Regions from separate parts of the Streptomyces sp. NPDC096132 genome, predicted to be linked through region 1. Evidence: riboswitches for the same ligand, from Rfam matches in the RefSeq annotation. Region 1 holds a riboswitch; the other holds the start of a gene.
The links. Region 1 has a riboswitch for cyclic di-AMP ahead of ACIRF9_RS18780 (peptidoglycan DD-metalloendopeptidase family protein). Riboswitches for the same ligand answer to the same signal wherever they lie in the genome.
Positions count from the first base shown of each region.

Region 1 (3,921 bases):
TCGGCTGGTCCGGCTCCTGGCGCATCGCCGTCGCCCAACTCCCGGACGCGCGCGTGCAGATCACCGGCGGAGCCGGCCACGACGACTCCGGCCTGCTGCGGCTGGCGGCGGGGGAGTCCTTCACCACCCCCCTCTTCGCCGGCCTGTGGAGCGACGGCGGCTTCGGCGGCGCCAGCCGCACCTGGCACGCCTACCAGCGCGACCATGTGATCCCGCACGCGGAGCAGGACCGGCCGGTGCTGTTCAACTCCTGGGAGGCCACCTTCTTCGACATCTCCGAGGAGCAGCAGGCGACCCTCGCCCGGCGCGCCGCGGCGATCGGCGTCGAGCTCTTCGTGGTCGACGACGGCTGGTTCGGGGCCCGCACCAGCGACCGGGCCGGGCTCGGCGACTGGCGGCCCAACCCGGACCGCTTCCCGAAGGGGCTGAAGCCCCTCGCGGACTACGTGCACGCGCTCGGCATGCAGTTCGGCATCTGGGTCGAGCCCGAGATGGTCAACCCGGACAGCGACCTGTACCGGGCGCACCCCGACTGGGTGCAGTTCCAACCGGGACGAAAGCGGACGGAATTCCGCAATCAGCTCATGCTGAACCTCGCGCGCGAGGACGTCCAGGAGTACCTCTGGCAGCAGCTCGACGGGCTCCTCTCCAGCGCCCCCATCGACTACGTCAAGTGGGACTTCAACCGCTGCTTCACCGACGCCGGCTGGCCGGACGACCCCTATCCGCAGCGCCTCTGGGTCGACCATGTGCGCGCCCTGTACGCCCTCCTGGACCGGCTGCGGGCGGCCCACCCGGGCGTGGCCTTCGAGTCCTGCTCGGGTGGCGGCGGGCGGATCGACCTCGGCATCCTCAGCCGCACCGACCAGGTGTGGACCTCCGACAACACCGACCCGCTCGACCGGCTCGACATCCAGCACGGCTTCAGCCAGATCCACCCCGCGCGCGTGATGGCCGCCTGGGTCACCGACAGCCCCAACGCCCAGCTCAACGGGCGGATCAGCTCGCTGCGCTTCCGTTTCGTCAGTGCCATGGCCGGTGTGCTGGGGGTCGGCGGGGACCTCTCCGAGTGGACCGAGGAGGAGCTCGCCGAGGCCCGGCGGTGGGTCGACCTCTACAAGGAGATCCGGCCCCTCGTCCAGCACGGGGACCTGTACCGGCTGCGCCCCCCGGCGGGCGGTCTGAGCGCCGTCCAGTACGTCCGCGGCGACGAGGCCGTCGTCCTCGCCTGGCTCCAGGCACAGCGGTACGGCGAGCCCGTTCCCGCGCTGAGGCTGCGCGGCCTCGACCCGACAGCATCGTACGAATGCCGCGAAACGGGCGAAGTGCATCGAGGCGCGGTGCTGTTGCATCACGGGCTGCGGACCGGGCTCCGGGGTGACCTTGATGCGACGGTTATCCGCCTGCGCCGGATCTGAGGGTTCTGTCCGAATTGGATCCTTCGTTCCAACTCGCTCTGGAATAAAGGAACCTGGAGAGACATCACGTGAGCAGCGTCATATTCGTGACCGTACGTCGCCCGTCATGTTCACGTAATCAAGGTGCTTTTCCTGGGCGTTAGGCGAAAAGAAGCGTGCTTGATGCACGGAGCGTCACCGGGAATTCTCACAGCGGATCAAGAGAAAGGCATTAACAGGGCAACCTCTGCTTGTTCCTGTGCGTCTGGGTCGCTTACGTTCCAGACCAATCCGGACGGACGCCCAATCCTGCCGCCGCCCGGAGTCCGCACACTTACCCGTACCCGGCAGGAGCGGGGGACCCACAGGTAGAACCGCCTGTTCCGGTCTCCGGAACAGGCTTGGGGTAAAGCCGCGCCTCGGCGCGGCCGGGCATCTCCAGTCCGCACCCGACAGCTCACCTCGCAGGCGCCGGAGAGGAATTCGTCATGCCCGCGAAGGGTAAGCACCGCCGCCCGAAGACCCTGCGCTTCACCCGTTCCATCGCCGTCGCCGGAACCGGCGGGGCCGCTCTCGCCCTCCCGCTCATGGGGGCCACCGGCGCCCATGCGGCCACCGCCGAGACGGTTTCCCAGTCGGCCGCCCAGGCCGTTTCGAAGTCGGTCGCGGAAAGCGCCGTACAGGCCGCTCCGGTCTCGCGGAAGTCCGCCGCCTCGAGCATGAAGACCTACACGGTGCGGGCGGGCGACTACCTCGCCAAGATCGCCGACGAGCAGAACGTCAGCGGTGGCTGGCAGAAGCTGTACGAGGACAACCGTGAGGCCGTGGGCAGCAACCCGTCGCTGATCCACCCCGGCCTCGAGCTGTCGATCGGCAAGAAGGCCGCGAGCACCAAGTCGTCGTCCGGTTCGTCCGGTTCCGCCTCGTCGCAGTCCTCGAAGTCCTCGCAGTCCTCCCAGTCGTCGAAGTCGTCGTCCTCCTCGAAGTCCTCCGACTCGCAGGCCTCGACGTCCTCCTCCTCGAAGGCGACCACCCAGGCCGCCGAGAGCGACACGGCCACCTCCAGCGGGTACACCCTCCCGGTGGCGGGCGCGACCGTCGGTACCGCCTACCACGTCGCCGGCAGCATGTGGTCCAGCGGCTACCACACCGGCGTCGACTTCGTCGTCCCGACCGGCACCTCCCTCAAGGCCGTCGGCGCGGGCACCGTCGTCTCCGCCGGATGGGGCGGCGCGTACGGCAACCAGGTCGTCATCAAGCTCAACGACGGCTACTACGCCCAGTACGCCCACCTGTCCCAGCTCTCCGTCTCGGCCGGCCAGACCGTGACCGCGGGCCAGCAGGTCGGCCTCTCCGGCGCGACCGGCAACGTCACCGGCCCGCACCTGCACTTCGAGATCCGCACCACCCCGAACTACGGCTCGGACGTGGACCCGGTCGCCTACCTCCGCTCCCACGGCGTCGCCGTCGGCTGACCCCCGCCGACGACCTCGTCCGACACGCCTGACACGCACAGGCGTGACACGCACACCTGACACGCAACCGAAGGCCGGACCCCGATCCCCGGGTCCGGCCTTCGGCGTGCCCTGGCTCTCCGATCCTGGGTCCGGCCTTCGGCGTGCCTGGCAGGGTGCCGTCCACCGGGCGGCGTTCGGCTTTGCTCGATCATGATCGTTTTATTGCGGTCGTGTGGCATCCCTTTTCGCCCCATCGACAGCCGGGACAAGGTGGGGACACAGTGATCTCCGTCAGGGAGCAAGCGCTTTCTATCGCTCTACGGAGGTCCCGTGTCCGGCGTCGACCGACGCACCGTCATCAAGGGCTCCGCACCAGACGTCCACGCCGGCGCCACCCGGGGTGTGCCCGACGGTTCCGTGAAGTGGACCGCGCACGTGATCGCGCCGGACGCGCCGAAGGCCGACCGGTACCTGCTGAGCGCGGGCACCCCGGCCGCCCCGGAGCACCGAGTGACGGTCACCCGGGGCAGCGCCGGCCGGATCGAGGTGTCCACCGGCGTGATCACCGCGGCCTTCGCGGCCAAGGGCACGGTCGAGCAGGACGGTCCCGTCCGCGCCGTGATCCGGGCGCACCGCAAGGTGGCCGACCGGCTCATCTCCCTTCTCCGGCAGGACCACCAAGACCAGCAGGCCCCCCGAACCACAAAGGAGCACCAGTGCACCCCACCCGACGCCGAAGAACCGTCGCCGTCACCGCCGCCGCCGCCCTGCTCGCCGGCCTCTTCTCCGCGCCCGCCGGCCACGCCGGCGAAACCCCGCGCCGGACCGTCGAGAACCTGGACCGTGGCCTGGTCGCCGTGTCCTCGGGCGAGGGCACCTTCCTCAGCTGGCGCCTGCTGGGCACCGAGTACGCCCGGTACGGCGACGCGATCGCCTTCAACGTGTACAAGAACGGCCGCCGGCTCAACCGCGAGCCGGTCCGGAAGTCGACGACCTACCAGGACGACTCCCCGGGCACGGGGACGTACACCGTGCGCGCGGTCGTGGGCGGCCGTGAGCCGAAGGCG
Region 1 covers NZ_JBIWGA010000007.1:187,453-191,373, forward strand. The annotation lists gene ACIRF9_RS18775 (alpha-galactosidase) at 1-1,418, shown strand, start outside; cyclic di-AMP (ydaO/yuaA leader) riboswitch at 1,723-1,881, shown strand; gene ACIRF9_RS18780 (peptidoglycan DD-metalloendopeptidase family protein) at 1,886-2,872, shown strand; gene ACIRF9_RS18785 (hypothetical protein) at 3,571-3,921, shown strand, end outside.

Region 2 (3,921 bases), on a different contig from region 1:
CGTCGCCCGGCCCGCGCTGGACCACGCGGCCCGGATGACGGCCCCGCCGGTCCGCGTGGCGATGCCCGCGGCGCCCTGGCCGGTCCACGGGGGCTACGGGTACGGGCAGGGGTACGGCCCGGGTCACGGCCCCGGGTACGGGTACCCGGCGGGGCAGGCGTACGGGTACGGCTACGGGTATCCCGCGGGTCCGTATCCCGCCGCCAACCCCTATCAGTCGTAGGGAGGATCAGGCCGAGGCCCGGGTCAGCCGGGCGATCTCGTCCTCGGTCAGCTCCAGCCCGGCCACCCCGAGCAGGGCCGGCAGCTGTTCGAGCGACCGCGCGGAGGCGATCGGTGCGACCACCGTCGGCTGGGCGGCGAGCCAGGCCAGGGCGACCGTGGCGGCCTCGGTGCCGCGGGCGGCGGCGATCTCGTCGAGGGCGGTGAGGACGCGCCGGCCCCGCTCGGAGTCGAGGTGCCTGGCGGCGCCCGCGGACCGCGGGCTCCGCACGGTCGTACCGGGCCGGTACTTGCCGGTGAGGAAGCCGGACGCGAGGGCGTAGTAGGGGACCGCGGCGAGGCCGGCGCGGGCGGCGAGGTCCTGGAGGGCGCCCTCGTAGGTGTCGCGGGAGACCAGGTTGTAGTGGGGCTGGAGGGCGACGTACCGGGCGAGGCCCTCGCGGTCGGAGAACTCCAGTGACTCCTGAAGGCGTTCGGGCGTGATGTTGGAGGCGGCGATGTGCCGCACCTTGCCCGCCCGCACCAGCTCGTCGAGCGCACCGATGATCTCCTCGACCGGCACCTCGGGCTTGTCGAAGTGCGTGTAGTAGAGGTCGATGTGGTCCGTGCCGAGGCGGCGCAGGGAGGCGTCGGCGGCGGCCTTGATGTTGGCGGCGGTCAGGCCGGGGAACTCGGGGTGCTGGCTGACCTTGGTGGCGATGACGACGTCGTCGCGGTTGCCGCGGGAAGCCACCCACCTGCCGATGATGGTCTCGGACTCGCCGCCGCCGTTGCCCTCGACCCAGGCCGAGTAGGAGTCGGCGGTGTCGACGAAGTTGCCGCCGGCGGCCGCGTAGGCGTCGAGGACGGCGAAGGAGGCCGCCTCGTCGGCGGTCCAGCCGAAGACGTTGCCGCCGAGGGAGAGGGGGAAGACCTCGAGGTCGGAGGAGCCGAGCTTGCGCAGAGAAGTCATGTTCAACGTCAACAACGGCGTCGGAGCGGCCCATTCCGACGTCGTACGAACAACGCGTGAACGGAACCGCTCCGTGCCGGGGATGTCTCCGGGGTCTCCCTGAGGGGAGATGTCAGGGGTTGAGGCCCTTGCTGCGCAGCCAGGCCATCGGGTCGACGCCGTCGGCGCTGCCGTTCGGGTGGACCTCGAGGTGGAGGTGGGCGCCGGTCACGTTGCCGGTGGCGCCCACGCGGCCGATCACGTCACCGGTGGCGACCTTCTGGCCGACGCTGACGCTGATCGACGACTGGTGGCAGAACCAGATCTCGGTGCCGTCGTCCAGGGTGAGGATGGTGCGGTAGCCGTAGGCCCCGGCCCAGCCCGCCTCGGTGATGGTGCCGCTGTGGACGGCCTTGATGAGCGTGCCGGTGGGGGCGGCGAAGTCCAGACCGGTGTGGTAGCCGGAGGACCAGAGGGAGCCGGCCTGACCGAAGGTCGAGGTGATGGTGTACGAGGAGGTCGGCAGCGTGTACTGCTTGGCCAGCTCGGCCAGGCGCGCGGCCTCGGCCTTCTCCTTGGCGGCCTCCTCGGCCTTCTCCTTCGCGGCGGCGGCCTCGGCCTCCGCCTGCTTCTCGGCCTTGGCGACGGCGGCCGCCTCCGCCTTGGCCGCGGCGGCCTCGGCGACGGCCTGGGCCTTGGAGGCGACCTGGGTCTGCTGCGACTCGGCCTGCGCCATGATCCGGTTGCGCAGTGCCTCGCCGGCGTCGGAGGAGCCGCTCTGGTCGGTCGCGTCCGGGGCCTCGGCGCCGAAGCTCGAGAGGGCGGGCGCGGCGTCCTGGGCGGAGTCGTCGTCGGAGATGAGCGAGCCCACGCCCGGCAGGTCCGGCATGGAGATGGAGACCGGGGGCTTGCCGGTGTTGGCGCTGGCCATCCCGCCGGCGCTGAAGGCGGCTATGACGCCGACGCCGAGGACGGTGGAGCTGCGGGCGAACCCGCCGCCGCCGCGCTGCTTGGCGACCCGGTGCTTGCCCCGGACCGGGGCAAGGGACTCCTCGGTGGGATTCCACTCCTCCCAGGGGCCCTCGTCGGTGCGGTAGCTGCCGTAGCCGAAGGTCTCGGAAGAGGAGCGCTGGCTCGGCACGAACGGGGCTTCTGGGGCAGGCCGGTTGGACGCCACGCGGGCGTACTCCTTTCCTTCCGTCGCCTACCGGGTTAGCTGACGGGTTCGGAGCGGGAAGGTCTCCTACGCGCGTAAACCGTTCGTGACTCTCCGAGTTCACGGCGGCCTTCGGCGCGATTCACCCCAAGGTGGTGGTTCCCCGGTTCCCTTACGGGATTCGGCGCGTGCGCACGGAGCCGACTCTTGTGACGGCTGGGACGACCGCGCTGCGTTATCGAACGTTAATAGACCTGGGGGCGGCTTTCCAAGCTCTTCCGCTTGATCAACAACATTTTTGGCCTGGACTTTCAGGCCATGACTGTTGAAAAACGGGCGAGTTGACCGGAATGCACAGCGGACGCACAGTCACCGGCCGGTCAGACCGGGAACACACCGAGGGCCGGAACCCTGTCAGGGTTCCGGCCCTCGGCCTTCAGTAGCGGGGACAGGATTTGAACCTGCGACCTCTGGGTTATGAGCCCAGCGAGCTACCGAGCTGCTCCACCCCGCGTCGGTATGACACCAGTGTACGCCATCCGCGGGACCGAAAGTCCCAGGGTGGTGCGAGGCCCCTCACACGAGGTGCCGGTTGGGCGCCTTGGCCTGCTCCGCGTACTCCGGGAGTACGACGACGTCGGCGCCCTCGGCGGCCAGGAGACCGTTGCCGTCGGCGGCCGTCACGAAGGTGTCCGGCTCCTGCCAGGCGGTGACCACCCGGCGCACGCCCGCGTCGAGGATGAGCCGGGCGCAGGGCCGCGGGCGGGAGGAGCGGCGGGCGCAGGGTTCCAGGCTGCTGTAGACGGTGGCCGTGGCCAGACGGGGGTCGGCGGGGTCGAGTTTGGCGAGGGCCGCCTCCTCGGCGTGGACGACCGGGTCGCCGGCCTCGCGGGAGTGGCCGCGGGCGAGTTCCGTGCCGTCGGCGGCGACGATCACCGCGCCGACGCTGAAGGCGGTCCGCGAGGGCGGGCAGAGGGCGGCGAGCTCGCAGGCGAGGGCCAGCCAGAGGCGGTCGGCGGCGGACGGGAGGGGGCCGGTGCCGGGGGCGGTGGGTTCGTAGCGCATGAGGACCACGTCCTCGATCCGTCGGGTCTCGGTCAGGCGCAGACGTCCGCCCTGGTAGGCGCCGGGGCCGAAGAGGCGGGGCGCGTCCGGGTCGCCCACGAAGAGAGGGGCGAGGACGAGCTGGAGTTCGTCGGCGAGGCCCTGCTGGAGGAGCTGGGTGTGGATGGTGCCGCCGCCCTCGACCATGAGCCGGTGGACGCCGCGCTCGTCGTGGAGGTGGTGGAGGAGCCGGCGCCAGTCGAGCTCGGGGCCGAGCGGGACGACGTCCGCGGCGATGCCGAGCGCCCGGGCCCGCTCGGCGCCCTTCTCCGTCGTATAGACGACCTTGTCGCCGCCCGTGTGCCAGAAGTTCGCCGCCGGGTCGAGGTCGCCGGAGCCGCTGACGGTGACCTTGAGGGGGTATTCCGGCTGTCCGGCCGCCGTGCGGGCGGCGCGGCGGTCGGCGGAGTTCACGAGCAGGCGGGGGTTGTCGGCGCGGATGGTGCCGGCGCCGATGAGGATCGCGTCGACGGAGGCCCGTACCTCGTCGACGCGGTCGAAGTCGGCG
Region 2 covers NZ_JBIWGA010000014.1:21,818-25,738, forward strand. The annotation lists gene ACIRF9_RS29800 (PrsW family intramembrane metalloprotease) at 1-223, shown strand, start outside; gene ACIRF9_RS29805 (aldo/keto reductase) at 230-1,174, opposite strand; gene ACIRF9_RS29810 (M23 family metallopeptidase) at 1,287-2,330, opposite strand; cyclic di-AMP (ydaO/yuaA leader) riboswitch at 2,338-2,506, opposite strand; tRNA gene ACIRF9_RS29815 (tRNA-Met) at 2,750-2,823, opposite strand; gene ACIRF9_RS29820 (dihydrofolate reductase family protein) at 2,886-3,921, opposite strand, start outside.
Region 2: another riboswitch for cyclic di-AMP. It lies ahead of ACIRF9_RS29810 (M23 family metallopeptidase); the one in region 1 lies ahead of ACIRF9_RS18780 (peptidoglycan DD-metalloendopeptidase family protein).